3 regions of the Afifella sp. YEN Y35 genome follow, and region 2 is predicted to be linked to each of the others. Evidence: predicted binding sites of a transcription regulator. Region 2 holds the regulator's gene; each other region holds the start of a gene.

Evidence for each region. Region 2 encodes LexA, which represses DNA repair genes until DNA is damaged. Its sites were predicted from a motif close to TGTTCNNNNTGTGTTCNG; they were not measured.
Region 1: the regulator LexA is predicted to act here: its motif matches at 3,629-3,646, upstream of ACK8CP_RS02150 (putative DNA modification/repair radical SAM protein).
Region 3: the regulator LexA is predicted to act here: its motif matches at 2,754-2,771, upstream of ACK8CP_RS11540 (PA0069 family radical SAM protein).

Annotation. Positions count from the first base shown of each region.
Region 1 is NZ_CP180203.1:446,705-452,483, forward strand. It holds gene ACK8CP_RS02130 (D-tagatose-bisphosphate aldolase, class II, non-catalytic subunit) at 1-1,164, shown strand, start outside; gene ACK8CP_RS02135 (NADP-dependent oxidoreductase) at 1,265-2,278, opposite strand; gene ACK8CP_RS02140 (flavin reductase family protein) at 2,413-2,970, shown strand; gene ACK8CP_RS02145 (HD domain-containing protein) at 2,978-3,556, shown strand; gene ACK8CP_RS02150 (putative DNA modification/repair radical SAM protein) at 3,662-4,873, shown strand; partial or broken gene ACK8CP_RS02155 (UdgX family uracil-DNA binding protein) at 4,873-5,779, shown strand, end outside.
Region 2 is NZ_CP180203.1:1,291,618-1,297,396, reverse strand. It holds gene ACK8CP_RS06275 (ComEC/Rec2 family competence protein) at 1-1,434, shown strand, start outside; gene lexA (transcriptional repressor LexA) at 1,463-2,176, opposite strand; gene glp (gephyrin-like molybdotransferase Glp) at 2,278-3,483, opposite strand; gene moaC (cyclic pyranopterin monophosphate synthase MoaC) at 3,480-3,962, opposite strand; gene trpC (indole-3-glycerol phosphate synthase TrpC) at 3,959-4,771, opposite strand; gene trpD (anthranilate phosphoribosyltransferase) at 4,768-5,779, opposite strand, start outside.
Region 3 is NZ_CP180203.1:2,422,356-2,428,134, reverse strand. It holds gene ACK8CP_RS11560 (uracil-DNA glycosylase) at 1-6, shown strand, start outside; gene ACK8CP_RS11555 (MFS transporter) at 104-1,471, shown strand; gene moaB (molybdenum cofactor biosynthesis protein B) at 1,601-2,143, shown strand; gene ACK8CP_RS11545 (glycosyl transferase family 2) at 2,150-2,641, opposite strand; gene ACK8CP_RS11540 (PA0069 family radical SAM protein) at 2,794-4,053, shown strand; gene ACK8CP_RS11535 (ribonuclease HII) at 4,164-4,856, shown strand; gene ACK8CP_RS11530 (ATP F0F1 synthase subunit B) at 5,024-5,509, opposite strand; gene ACK8CP_RS11525 (F0F1 ATP synthase subunit B) at 5,512-5,779, opposite strand, start outside.

The DNA of each region.
Region 1 (5,779 bases), 840 kb from region 2:
GGCGGGCCGGTTCTGATCGAGGCGACCTGCAACCAGGTCAATCACGAGGGTGGCTATACCGGCATGACGCCGGCGGATTTCCGCCGCTTCGTCGAAGAGATCGCCGCAAAGGTCGGCTTCGACACGAGCCGGCTGATCCTGGGCGGCGATCATCTCGGTCCCAATCCCTGGAAGAGCCTTCCGGCCGAAGAGGCGATGGGCAAGGCCGAGGCCATGGTGGAGGCCTTCGTGAAGGCCGGTTTCACCAAGATCCATCTCGACACCTCAATGGGATGTGCCGGGGAGAGTGTGGCGCTCGCCGACGAGGTGACGGCGGAACGCGCGGCGCGGCTTGCTGCCGTCTCGGAGACGACGGCGAAGGCATCGGGCTTCGATCTTCCGGTCTATGTCATCGGCACGGAAGTGCCGATCCCGGGCGGGGCGATGGAAGAGATCGAAGAGCTGGCCGTCACCGATCCGGAAGCGGCACTTGCCACCGTCGAGGTGCATCGTGCGGCTTTTGCGGCGCGTGGGCTCGAAGACGCGTTCGCGCGCGCCATCGGCGTCGTCGTGCAGCCCGGTGTCGAATACGGCAACGAGAACATCGTTTTCTACGACCGGGCGAAGGCGGCCTCGTTGAGTGCGGTCCTGTCGAAGATGCCGCAATTCGTCTTCGAGGCGCATTCGACCGATTATCAGCCGGTGGAGCTTCTGGCGGGCCTAGTCGACGATGGCTTTCCGATCCTGAAGGTCGGGCCGGCGCTCACCTTCGCCTATCGCGAGGCGCTTTACGGGCTCGATCAGATTGCGGTCGAGCTCGACGGGCTTTCGCCTGAAGAGACGCTGAAGCACGCGATGGAAGAGGTGCTCGTCGGCGATCCGCGCGAATGGGCGAAATATTATCACGGCAGCGAGGCGGAGAAGCGCATCAACCGGCATTTCAGCTATTCCGACCGCATCCGCTATTACTGGCCGCAGCCGAAGGCCGTTGCCGCGGTGACGACGCTTCTGACGCGTCTCAAGGGCCGGCAATTGCCGCTGCCGCTCATCAGCCAGTATCTCGGCGCGCTCTATCCGGCGGTGGCGGAGGGACGGCTTGCGGCGACGCCCGAGGCCCTGATCCTCGCCAATATCGACCGCGTCGTGTCCACCTATGCCGCGGCGGCGCGCACGCCCGCCGTGTGATTTTTTTCAGGCGTTGCGGTCTCGGTCGCAGCGTCTTTCCGTGATGACAAAGCCCCCGCCGCGGCGGGGGCTTTTTTCGTGATGGCGTGTTTTCGTCGGCTCAGGCGACTTTGACGATCAGCTTGCCGAAATTCTTGCCTTCCAGAAGGCCGATGAAGGCCTCCGGCGCCTTGTCCAGTCCTTCGACGATATCTTCCTTGTAGCGGATGCGTCCGTCCGCGACCCAGCTGCCCATCTCTTTGAGGAAGTCCGGCATCTGATCCTTGAATTCCGTCTGGATGAAGCCGCGGATGGTGAGGCTCTTCGTCAGAACGTCACGCATCAAACCCGGCAGCTTGTCCGGTCCCTCGAACGGGCCGGTGGCGTTGTATTGCGAGACGAGGCCGCAGACGGGCATGCGCGCATAAAAGTTGAGAAGCGGGCGCACCGCCTCGAAGACGGCACCGCCGACGTTTTCGAAATAGACGTCGATGCCGTCCGGGCAGGCGGCTTTCAGATCCTCCGCGAAGCTTTCGGAGCGATGGTCGATCGCCGCGTCGAAGCCGAAGTCTTCCGTGAGCGCCCGGCATTTTTCCGGTCCGCCGGCGATGCCGACGGCACGCGCGCCCTTGATCTTGGCGATCTGGCCGACGGCGGAGCCGACGGGCCCGGTCGCCGCGGCAACGACGACCGTCTCGCCTTCTTTCGGCTTTCCGAGCGTCAGAAGCCCCGCATAGGCGGTGAAGCCCGGCATGCCGAGCACGCCGACGGCGGTGGTGACGGGCACTTTTTCGGGATCGAGTTTGCGCAGATGAGCGGCCTTTGCGACCGCATGCGTCTGCCAGCCGGAATACGAGAGGACCATGTCGCCGGCTGCGAAATTCGGGTCGCGGCTTTCCACGACCTCCGCCACGGTGCCGCCTTCCATCACGGCGCCGACCTCGACCGGGGCGGCGTAGGATTTCGCCGCGCTCATCCGCCCGCGCATATAGGGATCGAGCGAGAGGTAGCGGACCTTGAGGAGGACTTCGCCCTCCTTCGGCGCCGGCACGGGTGCGGTCTCCGTGCGGAAATTCTCTGGCGTCGGCCGGCCCTCGGGGCGTGACGCGAGGAGGATCTGCGTGCTTTCTATCATGGGATGAACCTGATTGAGATGTGAGTGGATCTGTTGCTCCATCTATGCCGCATGCGTGCCTTGGCGAGGCCTCACTGGGTCTCAGACGACATTCGGCGGCGGGACGGGGCCATGCCATTCCAGGGAGGCGGAGGATGACGGCGGTGAGGAAAATCGATTTCGACGTGTCGGATGTGCGGCGCTATCTGGAGCCCGGGCCGGTCGTGCTCGTCTCGTCCGCCCATCAAGGCGAGCACGACATCATGACGATGGGCTGGCACACGATCATGGAATTCTCGCCCTCGCTCGTCGGCTGCATGATCTCCGCCGGCAACCATTCCTTCGAGCTCATCCGTGCGAGTGGCGAATGCGTCATCAATCTGCCGACGACGGCGCTCACCGATACCGTCGTCAAGATCGGCAACACCTCCGGGGAACGGATCGACAAGTTCGAGGAGTTCGGTCTGACGGCCGAGGCGGCCGAGATGGTGGGCGCGCCGATGATCGGCGAATGCCACGCCAATTTCGAATGCCGGCTGTTCGAGGATGCGCTCGTCGGGCACTACAATTTCTTCGTCTTCGAGGTGGTGAAGGCGCATGTGGCGCCGGAGCCGGAGCATCCCGAGACGCTGCATTACAAGGGCGGCGGCATCTTCATGGTCTCCGGCGAGATCATCGACAAGAGCGCGCTCTTCCGTCCGGGCATGCTGTGAGGGAATGATGAGGCAGGAGGATCTTTCCGGCGCGCTCGATTTTCTGCGCGCGGCGGAGCGGCTCAAGGACACGTTCCGCTCCGGCTTTACGGCGGAGGGCCGGCCGGAGAGCACCGCTGCGCACACCTGGCGGCTCGCCCTGATGGCGATCGTTTTCGAAAAGGATCTCGGCGAAATCGACTTCAGCCGTCTTCTCAAGATCCTCATCGTGCACGATCTCGGCGAAGCCCTGTCGGGCGACGTGCCGGCGGTTGCGCAGATGCCGGGCGAGGAGAAGGCGGCGCAGGAGCGCGCCGATCTTCTGCAACTGACCGCGCCGCTCGACCCGGCACGGCGGCAGGCGATCCTCGATCTCTGGGAGGAGTACGAGGCGGGGGCGACGCCGGAGGCGCGGCTCGCCAAGGGGCTCGATAAGCTCGAGACGATCCTTCAACACAATCAGGGGCTTAACCCACCCGACTTCGATTATCGATTCAATCTCGCTTATGGGAGGCGCGCGACCGACGCTCATCCTTTGCTTCAAGAGATCCGCGCGGTGCTGGATGCGGAGACGGAGGCGCGCGCGGAAAATTCCCGAGTCGATTGAAGCGGATGGGCTGAACTTCGGAGATTGTGATTCAGACGGGCTGATTCAGACCGGGCGCCACATAAGCCTGTTGCGAACAAAAGAAGAACATGGCATCATCCAAGCATGGATGAGAAGCTCGCAACCAAGCTCGGCATTCTGGCGGACGCGGCCAAATATGACGTGTCCTGCGCCTCCTCGGGCGCGCCGAAGCGCAAGGCCGGCAAGAACGGGCTCGGCGCGACGGCGCCGTCCGGCATCTGCCACGCCTTCACGCCGGACGGGCGCTGCGTCTCGCTTCTGAAAATCCTTCTGACGAATTACTGCCTGTTCGACTGCGCCTATTGCATCAACCGGCGCTCCTCGAACGTGCCGCGGGCGCGTTTTTCGGTCGAGGAGGTGGTGCGGCTTACGCTCGAATTCTACAAACGCAACTATATCGAAGGCCTGTTTTTATCCTCCGGCATCGCGCGCTCGCCCGACCGGACGATGGAGGAGATGATGCGGGTGGCGAAGACGCTCCGGCGCGTCCACGGCTTTCAGGGCTATATCCATCTCAAGGCGATCCCTGAGGCGAGCCCGTGGCTGATCGAGGAGGCGGGGCGGTACGCTGACCGGTTGTCGATCAATCTGGAGCTTGCGAGCGGGGCGAGCCTGAAAGCGCTCGCGCCGGAAAAGAACGACCGGACGATCACGCACGCGATGGGACAGATGCATGAGCGCATCCTGGAGGCGCGCGACGAGCGACGGCGTTTCTCGCCGGCCGGGCAGAGCACGCAGGTGATCGTCGGGGCAGACGATGTGAAGGATGCCGCGATCATTCGCGCGAGCGCCAGGCTCTATGACGATTACGCGTTGAAGCGGGTCTATTATTCCGCCTTCAGCCCGATCCCCGAGGCGAGCCTGCTTCTGCCGGCGAAGGCGCCGCCGCTTCGCCGGGAAAACCGGCTTTATCAGGCGGACTGGCTGATGCGGTTTTACGGGTTTTCGGCCGACGAGGTCGCCGACAGCGGTGAGGACGGCATGCTGGCGCTCGATGTCGATCCGAAGCTTGCCTGGGCGCTGAAAAATCGCGAGCGCTTTCCCGTCGACGTCAATCGGGCGGAGCGGGAGATGCTTTTGCGGGTGCCGGGGCTCGGGCAGAGGGCCGTGGAGCGCATTCTCACCTCGCGCCGGCACCAGAAGCTGCGACTTCCAGATCTCGCGCGGCTGACGGCGGGCCTGAAACGGGCGCTGCCGTTTCTCGTCACGCCGGACCACCGGCCCGTCTCCCTCATCGACCGGCTCGATCTGCGGCAAAGGCTCGCCGAGCCGGCCCAGCAAATGAGCCTGTTCTGATGACCCGCGTGCGCATCGATATGAAGGCGGGGGCGGATCTCGACGGTTTTCGCCGGGCGCTGCGCATCCTCGTGCGCGACCGGGTCGCGCCGGACGATGTCGTCTTCGCGGCGGAGGGTGCGCAGGATCTCTTCGGCGCGCCGCTTGCGGGAGAGGCGCCGCCGGTCGTGTTGCCGCGCGCCGTGACACGGCTCATCGCCGATGTCGTCTGTCACCGCGACCACGAGCGCTATGGGCTTCTCTATCGGCTCGTGTGGAGAATTTTGCGCAGCGAGCGCGGGCTTCTCGAGGTGGCGAGCGATCCGCTCGTCTACCGTCTTGCGCGCATGCAGCAGGAGGTGCGGCGCGACATCCATCATATGCATGGCTTTCTGCGCTTTCGCCGTGTGGTGACGGAGGGGGGTGTCGCGGCGGGTGAGACTGAGTGCTCTGGCATCGAGGAAAACGAACGCTTCGTCGCCTATTTCGAGCCGGCGCATTTCACCTTGGCTGCGGCCGCGCCTTTTTTCGCCGAGCGCTTCGCCAATATGGCCTGGTCGATCCTGACGCCCGACGGTTCGCTCCACTGGGACGGCAAAAAGCTCGTCGAAGGGCCGCCGGCGCGCCGCGACCCGGCCGCTGCCGGCGACGGTTTCGAAGAGGGATGGCGCACGTATTATGCGGCGACGTTCAACCCGGCGCGGGCCAATCCCAAATTGATGGCGCAGCATATGCCACGGCGCTACTGGGCCGATATGCCGGAGGTGGCGGCGATCCCGGAACTCGTCAGCTCCGCGCCGACGCGGGTGCGCGAGATGATCGCGCGCGAGGCCGCGGCATCGCCCAGGCGTGCGCCGGAGAAGGCGCTCCAGAAAATGCGTGAGGATCGTCCGAAGAGGCTGCAAGACCTCAACGCGCTGATCGCTG
Region 2 (5,779 bases):
CGGATCACCGACGCGGTGGCAGGCCCGCCCGCTGCGATCGCGGCAGCGCTTCTCGTCGGCGATCGCGGCAAGATCGCGGATGCGGACGTCGACGCTCTGCGGATCGCGGGTCTTGCGCATATTCTTGCGATTTCGGGCCTGCATATGATGCTGATCGCCGGCACGGCCTTCTGGCTCGTGCGTGCGGTGCTGGCGTTGTCGGAACATATGGCGCTCGTTCTCCCGATTCGAAAAATCGCAGCGGCCGTCGCGCTCGCAGTCGGCGCCTTCTATTTGTCGATCTCCGGCGGCAACGTGGCGACGATCCGCGCCTTCGTGATGCTTGCGGTCATGCTGACGGCCGTCTTTCTGGATCGTCCTGCTCTCTCGCTGCGCAACCTCGCGATTGCAGCTTTCGTGGTCGTCGCGCTCCAGCCTGAGAGTGTGCTCGAACCGGGCTTCCAGATGTCCTTTCTGGCCGTCGCCGCCTTGGTGGCGGCCTGGGAAGCCTGGCGCGACCGTCCGCGCCAGGATCTTGCTGAACCCGCCCGCGGGCTCATGCGACTTCTCCGCAGGCCTGTCGTGGCGATCGGTGCCGTCGGCTTGACCACGCTCGTCGCCGGTCTGGCCACATCGCCGTTCGCGGCTTTCCATTTCGGACGGCTCGCGTCCTACTCGCTCCTCGGCAATCTCATTGCGATGCCGCTCGTCTCGCTCATCGTGATGCCGGCGGGGCTCATCAGCCTGATTGCGATGCCGTTCGGTCTGGAAACCGTGCCGTTGACCGTCATGGCCTGGGGCATCGATCTCGTCCTCGCTTCGGCGCATTTCGTAGCGTCATTGTCGGGCGCCACCGTTATCGTCCCGCCGTTTCCCGCGATCGCGCTCATTCTGATGTGCGGCGGGCTTCTGTGGCTCAGCCTCTGGCGATCGCAGCTGCGCCTCTACGGCGTCGCGCCACTCTTGCTGGGGGCGCTGCTTGCGTGGCTTCTCGGCGCCAGGCCCGACCTTCTGGTGGATGAGGCGGGGAGGGCGGTTGCTGCCCGTGACGTCGCCGGACACCTCCAAATCGTTGGCGCGCGGCAAGGCTCTTTCCTTGACGATGTCTGGCGCGAGGGCGAGCCGGAGGCGGAAGCCGCGGGAACGTCAGGCTTTCGTTGCGACGCCGAAGCCTGCGTTCTGGAGATGCCCGAAGGACTGACCCTCTCGCGCGTCACCGATCCGGTGGCCTTTTCGGAAGATTGCCGCCGCGCCGAGATTATCGTCACGCAACTGCGCGCGCCGAGAGATTGCGCGGCGCGCATCGTCATCGACCGCTCCGCGCTCGCCACCCATGGAGCGCACGCGCTTTTTATGGAGAGCAAACACCCGGACGGTGTAGCTCCGCACCTTGAACTTCGCACATCACGCCCATCCATCCGGCGACCGTGGCAGGGGTCGCCGGCACTCAGATGACGTCGAGGCCAGAAAGGCTGAGAAGCGCTCAGTAGCGGCGCAAAAGCCCCACGAGGCGACCCTGGATGCGGACCCTGTCCGGACCGAAGATGCGGGTCTCGTAGGCGGGATTGGCAGCCTCGAGCGCAATCGATGCACCTTTGCGGCGCAGACGCTTCAAGGTCGCCTCTTCGTCGTCGATCAGCGCCACCACCACATCTCCGCTGTCGGCACTGTCCTGACGACGGATGACCACGGTGTCCCCGTCGAGAATGCCGGCCTCGATCATGGAATCGCCGCGCACCTCGAGCGCGAAATGCTCGCCCTTCGAAAGGAGGTCCGGCGGCACGACGATGGAATGGCTCTGGTTCTGAATGGCGGAGATCGGAACGCCGGCTGCAATCCGCCCCATGACCGGGACGCTCGCGCCTCGCTCACTCTCTTCGAACGCTTCTTCCTCAACGGGTTGTGGCGCCTTGCCGAGCCGGCCTTCGATCACGCTCGGCGTGAAGCCACGCTGCTGCGGTCGCCCGAAACTCGGATTGACCGCGTCGGGAAGGCGCAGAACTTCCAGCGCGCGTGCCCGATTCGGCAGCCGCTTGATGAAGCCACGCTCCTCCAGGGCGGTGATGAGGCGATGAATTCCGGATTTCGACTTCAGATCGAGCGCGTCCTTCATCTCGTCGAACGAGGGCGGCACGCCCGATTCCTTCAGTCTTTCATTGATGAAGAGCAGAAGCTCGAGCTGCTTCTTTGTCAGCATTGCCGTCCCCTCGCGATGCGAGTCGCGTCTCGTGTACAAATCACGAACGCACACTACCTGTTCATGGCGTGTTCCACAAGCCTTGGGGGCCGCGCGCGGGTTTACGAGAGGGCTTGCGCGAGATCGATGACGGCAACCACATCGCCCGTCCGGGCCGCCGGAGCAAAGGGAGGGCGAATGATGAGGGCGTCCGAACGGGCAAGCGTCGCAAGAAGAGACGAATCCTGCTCGTCAGCGACCGTGACGGCTGTCCGTCCCTGCCATTCGACGAAGCGCGCCCGCAGATATTGCTGGCGGTTGCCGACCTCGGGCAACGCTGCTGCAAGCGGCAACAGGCGCGTTGGCTCGCTGCCTTCGGCGCCCTGCATCGCCCCGATAAGAGGCTTCAGAAAGACGAGTGCGCAAATGAGGGCGGAGACGGGGTTTCCGGGCAGGCCGAGCACCCGGGTGCGCCCGAGCGTACCGAACATGACCGGTTTGCCCGGCCGCATGGCGACCCGCCAGAAATCGACCTTGAGACCTTGTTCGGCGAGCGCCGGCTGGACGAGATCGTGGTCGCCGACCGAGGCGCCGCCGATCACCACCAGGATATCGGCATCCGCCGCGCCTGCTGCAGCATTGGCAATCGCCTGTTTGTCGTCGACGGCGACGCCGAGATCCCGTGCGAGACCGCCACAGGCCGCAACCATCGAGGCAATCGCCGCGCCGTTCGAAGAGACGATCTGATCTGGGCCTGGCTCTTCTCCGGGCTCGACGAGTTCGTCGCCGGTCGAAAGGATGGCCACGATTGGCCTCTGGCGTACCGGAACGATTGCATGGTTCATCGCTGCGGCAAGCGCAGTTTCGCGCGTTCCGATCCGGCGTCCGGCATGAAGAAGCGTCTCGCCCTCCCGGAAGTCGAAGGCCGCGGCGCGTATGTGTCGGCCTGACGCCACAGGCTCCAGAACCTCGATGCGGTCGCCGTCGGCGCGGGCGTTTTCCTGAATGAGGATGGCATCGGCCCCGTCGGGGACAGGCGCTCCCGTGAAGATGCGAACCGTCTCGCCCGTCCCGAGCATCCCGGCAAAATGGTAGCCCGCGCGTGCTTCGCCGATCTGGCGCAGCCATGCGCCTGAGGGCGTATCCTCAGCGCGTACGGCATAGCCATCCATCGCAGACGCACGGAACGGCGGTTGGTTACGTCTCGCTGCAAGATCGCGCGCAAGCACCCGGCCGCGTGCTTCCGTCAGGGGGACACTCTCTTCCCCGAGGCGCGTGACGCCTTTGAGCATACGGGCAACGGCATCCTCGACGGAAATCAGGCTCATGGGTCGGAACGCCAATCGCCGGAAACGCCGCCGCTCTTCTCCTCCAGGCGAATATCGCCAATCGTCATGGCCCGGTCGACGGCCTTCGCCATGTCGTAGATGGTGAGACAGGCGACGGAAACCGCTGTGAGCGCTTCCATTTCGACCCCCGTCTTGGCATTCACACGTGCCATCGCCCGAACGCGGAGCCCGGGAAGCTTCTCGTCGGGCAGAATATCGACGGCGATCTTCGACAAAGCCAGAGGATGACAGAGCGGGATGAGATCGGAAGTGCGCTTGGCCGCCATCACGCCGGCAATGCGCGCGGTCGCGATGACGTCGCCCTTCTTCATGTCCCCCTCGCGAATGAGGCGCAGCGTCTCCGACGCCATGCGAACGCTTCCGCTCGCGACGGCGATGCGCGTCGTCACCGCCTTGTCTCCGACATCGACCATTTCCGCGCGCCCATCTTCAGAAAGATGGGTGAGGTGATCTTTCATCCGGTGGCCTGCGGAGCCGGTGAGGCGAGGAGCCGACGGGTTGCCTCGGCCACGTCGTCGGAGCGCATCAGGCTTTCGCCGACGAGGAAGGCGTGGATGCGGCAGGCTTTCAGGCGAGCGATATCAGCGGGCGAAAAAATACCGCTTTCTCCGACAATTAGCCGATCTTCCGGAATCAGTTTCGCAAGCCGTTCGGAGGTCGCCAGATCGGTGTGAAAGCTGCGCAGATCCCGGTTGTTGATCCCGATCATTGGCGAAGCGAGGGTGAGCGCGCGCTCGAGCTCCGGCTCGTTATGGACTTCGATAAGCACATCCATGCCATATTCGAAGGCGCTGTCTTCGAGGGATTTTGCTTCATCGTCGGAGACCGCAGCCATGATGATCAAGATGCAGTCGGCCCCCCAGGCGCGTGCCTCAGCCACCTGATAGGGCGTGAACATGAAGTCCTTGCGCAACGCCGGCAGGGAGACGGCCGCGCGTGCCGAGGTCAGGAATTCTGGCGCCCCCTGGAAGGACGGGGCATCGGTCAGAACGGAAAGACAGGCGGCGCCGCCGTCCTGATAGGCTTGTGCAAGTTCAGGCGGATTGAAATCCGGCCTGATCAATCCCTTTGACGGACTCGCTTTTTTGATCTCGGCGATGAGGCCGGGCTGGTCCGCCTCTGCCTTGCGACGCAGAGCGGCCAGAAAACCGCGCGGCGCTTCCTGATCGGCGAGGCGGGCTTTGAGCTCCTGAAGCGGGATGGCAGCCTCCGCGGCTTCGATCTCTTGCTGCTTGTAGGCTTCGATTTTCTTGAGGATGTCGTTCACGAGGCTGGGGCCGCTTCGTTGGAGACACGCAGGAGCGCTTCGAGCGCGGCTTTTGCCTTGCCGGAATCGATCGATTCCTCGGCCATATCGGCGGCTTCCTCGACGAGCTCGGACTTGCCGGCGACGATCAAAGCGGCCGCCGCATTGGCGACGACCACATCGCGGTAAGGACCGAGCTTACCGTCGAGAAGACCGCGCAGGGCGGCCGCGTTTTCCTCCGCCGTGCCGCCTTTCAGATGCTCCGGCAGCGCTTCTTTGACATCGAAATCCTGCGGATGGACCTCGAAGGTGCGGACATGCCCTTCCTTGAGCTCCGCGACATAGGTGCGTCCGGTGGTCGACACCTCGTCGATGCCGCCGGCATCGCCGTAGGTGCCGTGCACCACCCATGCCGTTTCCGCTCCGAGATTTTTTAGCGCGTTAGCAATGGGTTCGACCCATTCCTTAGAGTAAACCCCGAGCATATAGCGCTTCACCTTGGCCGGATTTGCGAGTGGGCCGAGGATGTTGAAGATCGTCCGAGTGCCGATTTCGACACGAGAAGGACCGACATGGCGCATGGCGGCATGATGGTTCGGCGCGAACATGAAGCCGATGCCGGCCTCGCGGATACAGCGTGCGATCCCCTCGGGCTTGAGATCGACATTGACGCCGAGTGCCGTGAGGCAGTCGGCGGCACCCGAGCGGGAGGAAAGGGCGCGGTTGCCGTGCTTGGCGACAGGAACGCCGACACCCGCAACGACGAGCGCTGCACCTGTCGAGATGTTGTACGTGCCGGAGGCATCGCCGCCCGTGCCGACGATATCGATGGCGCCTTCCGGAGCCTCGACCGGCGTCATGCGAGAGCGCATCGATGTGACGGCGCCGGCGATCTCCTCGATCGTTTCACCGCGCACTCTGAGGCCCATCAAGACGGCACCGATCTGCGTCGGCGTCGCTTCGCCCGACATCATCACGTCGAAGGCCTGCTGCGCTTCGGCTTCGGTCAGGCTTTCACGATTGGCCAGC
Region 3 (5,779 bases), 1.1 Mb from region 2:
GACTGAACGGCTGACAAAGCTGTCGCAAAGCGTGAACGCGTGAGGGCTTGACCGTCGCCGATGCGCAGGGGTACCGGCGGCTCGCGGCAATTCGGCGTCCATCATGGCCAGGCAACTTCTTCCTATCGCTGCGCTCTTGTTGAGCGTGGCCTTCTTGCTGACTGCGAACGGTTTGCACTCCATCCTGCTGCCGATCCGCGGCGGCTTGGAGCATTTTTCGACGTTCTCGCTGGGCCTCGTCGGCACGGGCTGGGCGATCGGCTTCGTCGCCAGCTGTTTCATGGCGCCGCGTATCGTCCATCAGGTCGGCCATATTCGCGCTTTTGCCGCCTCTGCCGCGGCCGCGGCCGTCATCATCCTGTTGAATGCGATGATCGTGACGCCGCTGTCGTGGATCCTTCTGCGCGTCTTTTCCGGTTTCGTGCTCGCGGCCTGCTTCATGATCATCGAAAGCTGGCTGAACGAGCGCGCCACCAACGAAAACCGCGGCACGATTTTCGGTGTCTACATGACGATCACATATGTTGCGATCGTCGTCGGGCAGATGCTCGTGGCCGTCGGTGATCCCGCCCGTGAAACCTCTTTTATGGTCGGGGCGATTTTCTTCTGTCTGGCGCTCCTGCCTTTGTCGCTGTCGCGTGCGGCAGCTCCCCAGCCTCTGGCTGGCGTCACGCTCGATCTGAAGCGGCTTTTTCAGAATTCGCCGGTCGGCTTCGTGGCGACGCTCCTCGTCGGCGTGGCAAACGGCGCTTTCGGCACGCTCGGGCCGTTGTTCGGTTTTCAGATCGGCCTTGGTACGGCGCACATCGCCACCTTGATGAGCATCGCCATCATTGCCGGCGCGCTGATCCAGATGCCGGCGGGACGGCTCTCCGACCGCATCGACCGGCGTTACATGATCGGCGGCGCAGCGCTTCTTTCCGGTTTGGTCGGAACGGGGCTGGCGGTCTTCGCGCCGCATAATCCAATCGTGCTCAGCGTCGCTTTCGCGCTTTATGGCGGCACATCCTACGCGCTTTATTCGCTTGCCGTCGCCCATGCGAACGATTTTGCGAGCGACCTTTCCTTCGTGCAGGTGTCCTCGGGCCTCCTGCTTCTTTACGGCATCGGCACGATGGCCGGGCCGCTCGTCGCCTCCGGCACGATGGAAAGCTTCGGCCCGCAAGGGCTCTTCGTCACCACGGCGGTGGCCCATTTCGCCATGGCGATCTTTTCGGTCTACCGCACGACCCGCCGCGCCCCGCCGCCGCAACATGAGCGCGAGACGTTCTCCGCCGTGCCGAGCCCGCGCATGCTGACGCCGCAGACGGCCGTCCTGCAGCCCGATCCAGAAGAGCTGCCGCCGGCGCCCGAACCCGAGGAGGCGTCCGAAGCGGACGTGGCGCAGGGAGATGGCTCCGACGACGCGTCCGGGGCGACGACGAGCGAGGCGAGCGGCGACAAAACGAAAGAGACGGACGCGACCTCCTGACGAGGCCGCGCCTGCCGCCCGGGGTGTGAGGCGCGTGCCCGAAGGATCTCAAAGCTCCGCCCCTCTCTTGACGGGGGAAGCGTTGCGTCCTCTCTGGACTCACTCTGTGTTTCGAGCCCGGGAGATGGAATGACGCAAAGCGGCGACGAGCGGGCCTTCATTCCCGTCAAGATCGCGGTGCTGACTGTGTCGGATACGCGCGCGCTTGCCGATGATCGTTCCGGTGACACGCTCGAAGAGCGTATTCGCGACGCCGGCCATGTTCTCGCCGGGCGCGACATCGTTCGCGACGATGTTGAGGACATCCGCAAGCTTGTTCAGGGCTGGATCGCCGATGATGCGATCGATGTGATCATCACCACGGGCGGCACCGGCTTTACGGGCCGCGACGTCACGCCGGAGGCGCTCGAGCCCCTGTTTGAAAAGCGCATGGACGGCTTTTCAGCGGTCTTCCACCGCATTTCCTATGACAAGATCGGCGTCTCGACGATCCAGTCGCGCGCCACCGCAGGCGTGGCGAATGCGACCTACATCTTCGTTCTTCCGGGCTCGCCGGGGGCGTGCCGGGATGCCTGGGACGGCATCTTGAAGAGCCAGCTCGATTACCGCCACAGGCCGTGCAATTTCGTCGAGATCATGCCGCGGCTCGACGAGCATCTGAAGCGCGGCTGAGGCCTCTCAGGCCGGCGGCGCCATCCGCGCGGAAAGGCGTTTGGTGGACTGTCCGCGGGCAAGAGCTTTGAGGTCGTCCGCGCCGGCCGCCGCCATATCGGCCTTGCGCATGAGCACGCCGCGGCGAAGCGGTTCCTCCCGCTCCAGAAAACCGAAGAGCGTCTTGCGCTTGCCGGCGAGGGTGAAGCTCGCGGCCCCGCGGCCTGGCTCTTCCATCCACTCGCGAACCGCCGTCATCCAGCCGTCGAGCGGGCGGGCGCCGCCTTCCATCAGGAGAAGCCACTCGCCGCGCGCGGAAGCGATGGTCTCTGTGAGAGCTTCGCGGCCTATGAGTTCCGCGCCGGCAGCATCCGCCACCGCTTCGATCTCTTCATCGTTGGGCGCGCCGACGACATAGGCGTCGCGCACCAGACCCTCGACCGCCGCCGGAACGAGGGCGGTGAGGCTGCGCGCCAGATGCTGCGCATCTTCAGGCACGGAAAGAAGCACGGTGATCATGCTGGTTTGCTAGCGAAATCCGGCTCTTAACCCAACAGAAAGGTAACTGTTTCGTTAAGGCGGATGGTCCAATCCCCGGCTTCCTCGCTTTGCCTAGGAATAAAGTCACTTTTGTTCTTGTAATGTTCCTATGTTCGCGCTATATTCTCATTATGCCTGAGCCGAGCGCCACCTTCGCCCCGCCCACACCCCACACCCCAAGGGGCGGTTCCGCAGCAGCCGCAAAGCGGACTGCCGCATCCTCTGCGTCGTCACGGTTTCGCGCAGAGCGCGATGCGGCCTGGGTGGCGCTCGGCCAGGCAAACTCCGCCTCCGAAGATGGGGGGACCGAACAGATCTCCACCGCGCTGCGTCCGCTCGTGCGGCGCGGCCGCGGGGCCGTCTCCAACGAGACGGGCCGTTACGAAAAACAGACGCGGCAGATCGTCGACGATGGCTGGGAGAGCCTCGACGAGCTGCCCCGTCTGCGCACGGAGGTGACGATCGAGCGGCCGCGCAAGATCATCACCCGCAATGCCTCACCCGACATTTCCTTCGACCGGTCCATCAATCCCTATCGCGGCTGCGAGCACGGCTGCGCCTATTGTTTCGCCCGGCCGACGCACGCGTATATGGGCCTGTCGCCGGGGCTCGACTTCGAGACGCGGCTCTTCGCCAAACCGGATGCGGCGAAGCTTCTGGAGAAAGAACTCGCCGCGCCGGGCTACGAGGTGCGTCCGATTGCGATCGGCACCAACACCGACCCTTACCAGCCGGTCGAGCGCCAGTACCGGATCATGCGCGATGTGCTCGAAGTGCTTTCGGCCGCCAATCATCCGGTCGGCATCGTCACCAAATCGGCGCTCGTTCTGCGCGATCTCGATATCCTCGCGCCGATGGCGGAGAAGGGGCTCGTCAAAGTCGGCCTCTCCGTGACGAGCCTTGACCATAAGCTGTCGCGCTTGATGGAGCCGCGGGCTTCGACGCCGGCGAAACGGCTTGAAGCGATTTCAGGCCTGAGCGAAGCCGGCATTCCTGTCTCGATCATGACGGCGCCGATCGTGCCGGCCATCAACGACAATGAGATCGAGCGCCTTCTCGAAGCGGGCGCGGCGGCAGGCGCCACCTCTGCCGGCTATGTGTTGTTGCGGCTGCCGCTCGAAGTGGCGCCGATCTTCAAGGAATGGCTTCAGGAGAATTTCCCGGACCGGGCCGAACATGTTCTGTCGCTGATGCGCTCCATGCGGGGCGGCAAGGATTATGATTCGGCCTGGCATGAGCGCCAGCGGGGCAGGGGGCCTTACGCCTGGCAGATCGGTCGCCGCTTCGAGCTGGCGGCAAAGCGCCTGCGTTTGAACGAACGGCGCTACGATATGCGCACGGATCTGTTCTCTCCGCCGGTGCCGGTCGGCGGCCAGCTGAAGCTCTTCTAGACGTCACCGGCGCCAAGGGCCCAAGAAGCCTGTGTCCGAAGGTGGAAAGCGCGGCTTCGTGGGCGAGCGCCCGGCTTGCATCGGGAGTAGCCGCGGCCTATCGGCGGTCCATGTCGGCGACAAAGACGATTCGTAAACCGAAAGCTCCGAAGCAGGGCGCTGCAAAATCAGCCAAGGCCTCCGGGGCTGCCGGCCCGCATCTCCAGGCCGAGACGCGGCTGCTGCTTGCTGGCTACCGTCGCATCGCGGGCGTCGATGAGGTGGGCCGGGGCCCGCTCGCCGGCCCGGTCGTGGCCGCCGCCGTGATTCTCGATCAGGAAAACATCCCGGTCGGCATCGATGATTCCAAGGCGCTCACCGCATTGCGCCGCCAGGAACTCTATGAAGAGATCCTCGGCTGTGCCGATGTCGCCGTCGCCTATTGCTCGACGGCCACCGTCGACCGCATCAACATCCGCAATGCGGCGCTCCTCGCCATGGCGCGCGCTCTTAAAAGTCTGCCGGAAGCGGCCGACGCAGTTCTCGTCGACGGACGGGACAAGGTGCCGAACATCGATCTGCCGTGCGAGGCGCTGATCGGCGGAGACGCCTCCTCGCTGTCGATCGCCGCCGCGTCGATCGTGGCGAAAGTCTCCCGCGACCGGATGATGGCACATTGCGACGGGGTGTTTGCTGGCTACGAGCTCGGCTCCCATAAGGGGTACGCGACGCCGGCCCACAGAGCCGCCCTGACGCGGCTCGGGCCGTGCCGCCTCCACCGCACGAGCTTTGCGCCCATCGCGGCGCTCCTCGCCGGCAAATAGGCCCGGCAATCAGGTAGAGAGCAGAGCCGCGAAGAGGGCGGGCCCACCCGCGCTCAGCCACGCGCTGCCCGGCGAGGTCCCGCCGGACGTCTGTCGAATAAACTGTCTGCCGAAAAAGAAAAAGGCGGGCCAAGGCCCGCCTTTTGTCGTCTCTTTGTCGAATCCGCTCAGTGCCGCTTCAAGCCCTCGATGGAGCTGTTGATCAGCCGCTGACCGACCGCGCCCTCGTTCTGTTCAGCGAGGATCTTTGCGGAGGCTGCGACGGCCACATCGACCGCCCGTGCCTTCACGTCGCTGACCGCCTGGGCCTCGGCCTGAGCGATGCGCTGTTCCACACCGCGCGTGCGGCGCTCGATATATTCCTCGAGCCGCTGTTTGGCTTCGGCGGCGTGGGCGGCCGCTTCGTTTTCGGCAAGCGCCACGATCCCGGCCGCCTCTTCCTCGGCCTCCTGGCGGCGGCGCTGATATTCGGCCAGAAGCGCCTGCGCCTCTTCCCGCAGGCGCCGAGCCTCGTCGAGCTCGTGCTGGATCTTCTCCGAGCGCTTGTCGAGCGCGGCCGTCATCATCTTCGGCACGCCGAGATAGATCATGATGCCGAGGAAGGTGAGAAGGCCGATGAAGACCCACAGCGAAGCTAGGCTGGTTGCATCCATCGTTATCTCCGCTCGTTCATGGCGGCGGAGACGGCTGACCCGACCTCCGCATCTGCCGGAGCTTCTCCGGACAGGGTCTCAACGAGCGCCTCGGTCGTCTCCTTGGCGATCGCGTCGACTTCGGCGAGAGCCTTGTCGCGCACCTCGCCGATGCGTGCTTCGGCGGCCTGCAGCTTCTCTTCGAGCTCCGCCTCGGCCTTCGCCCGTTCGTCCTCGACCTCGGCTTTCGCCTTGTCTCGGGCGTCCTGGGCGATGCCGTGAGCGCGCTGC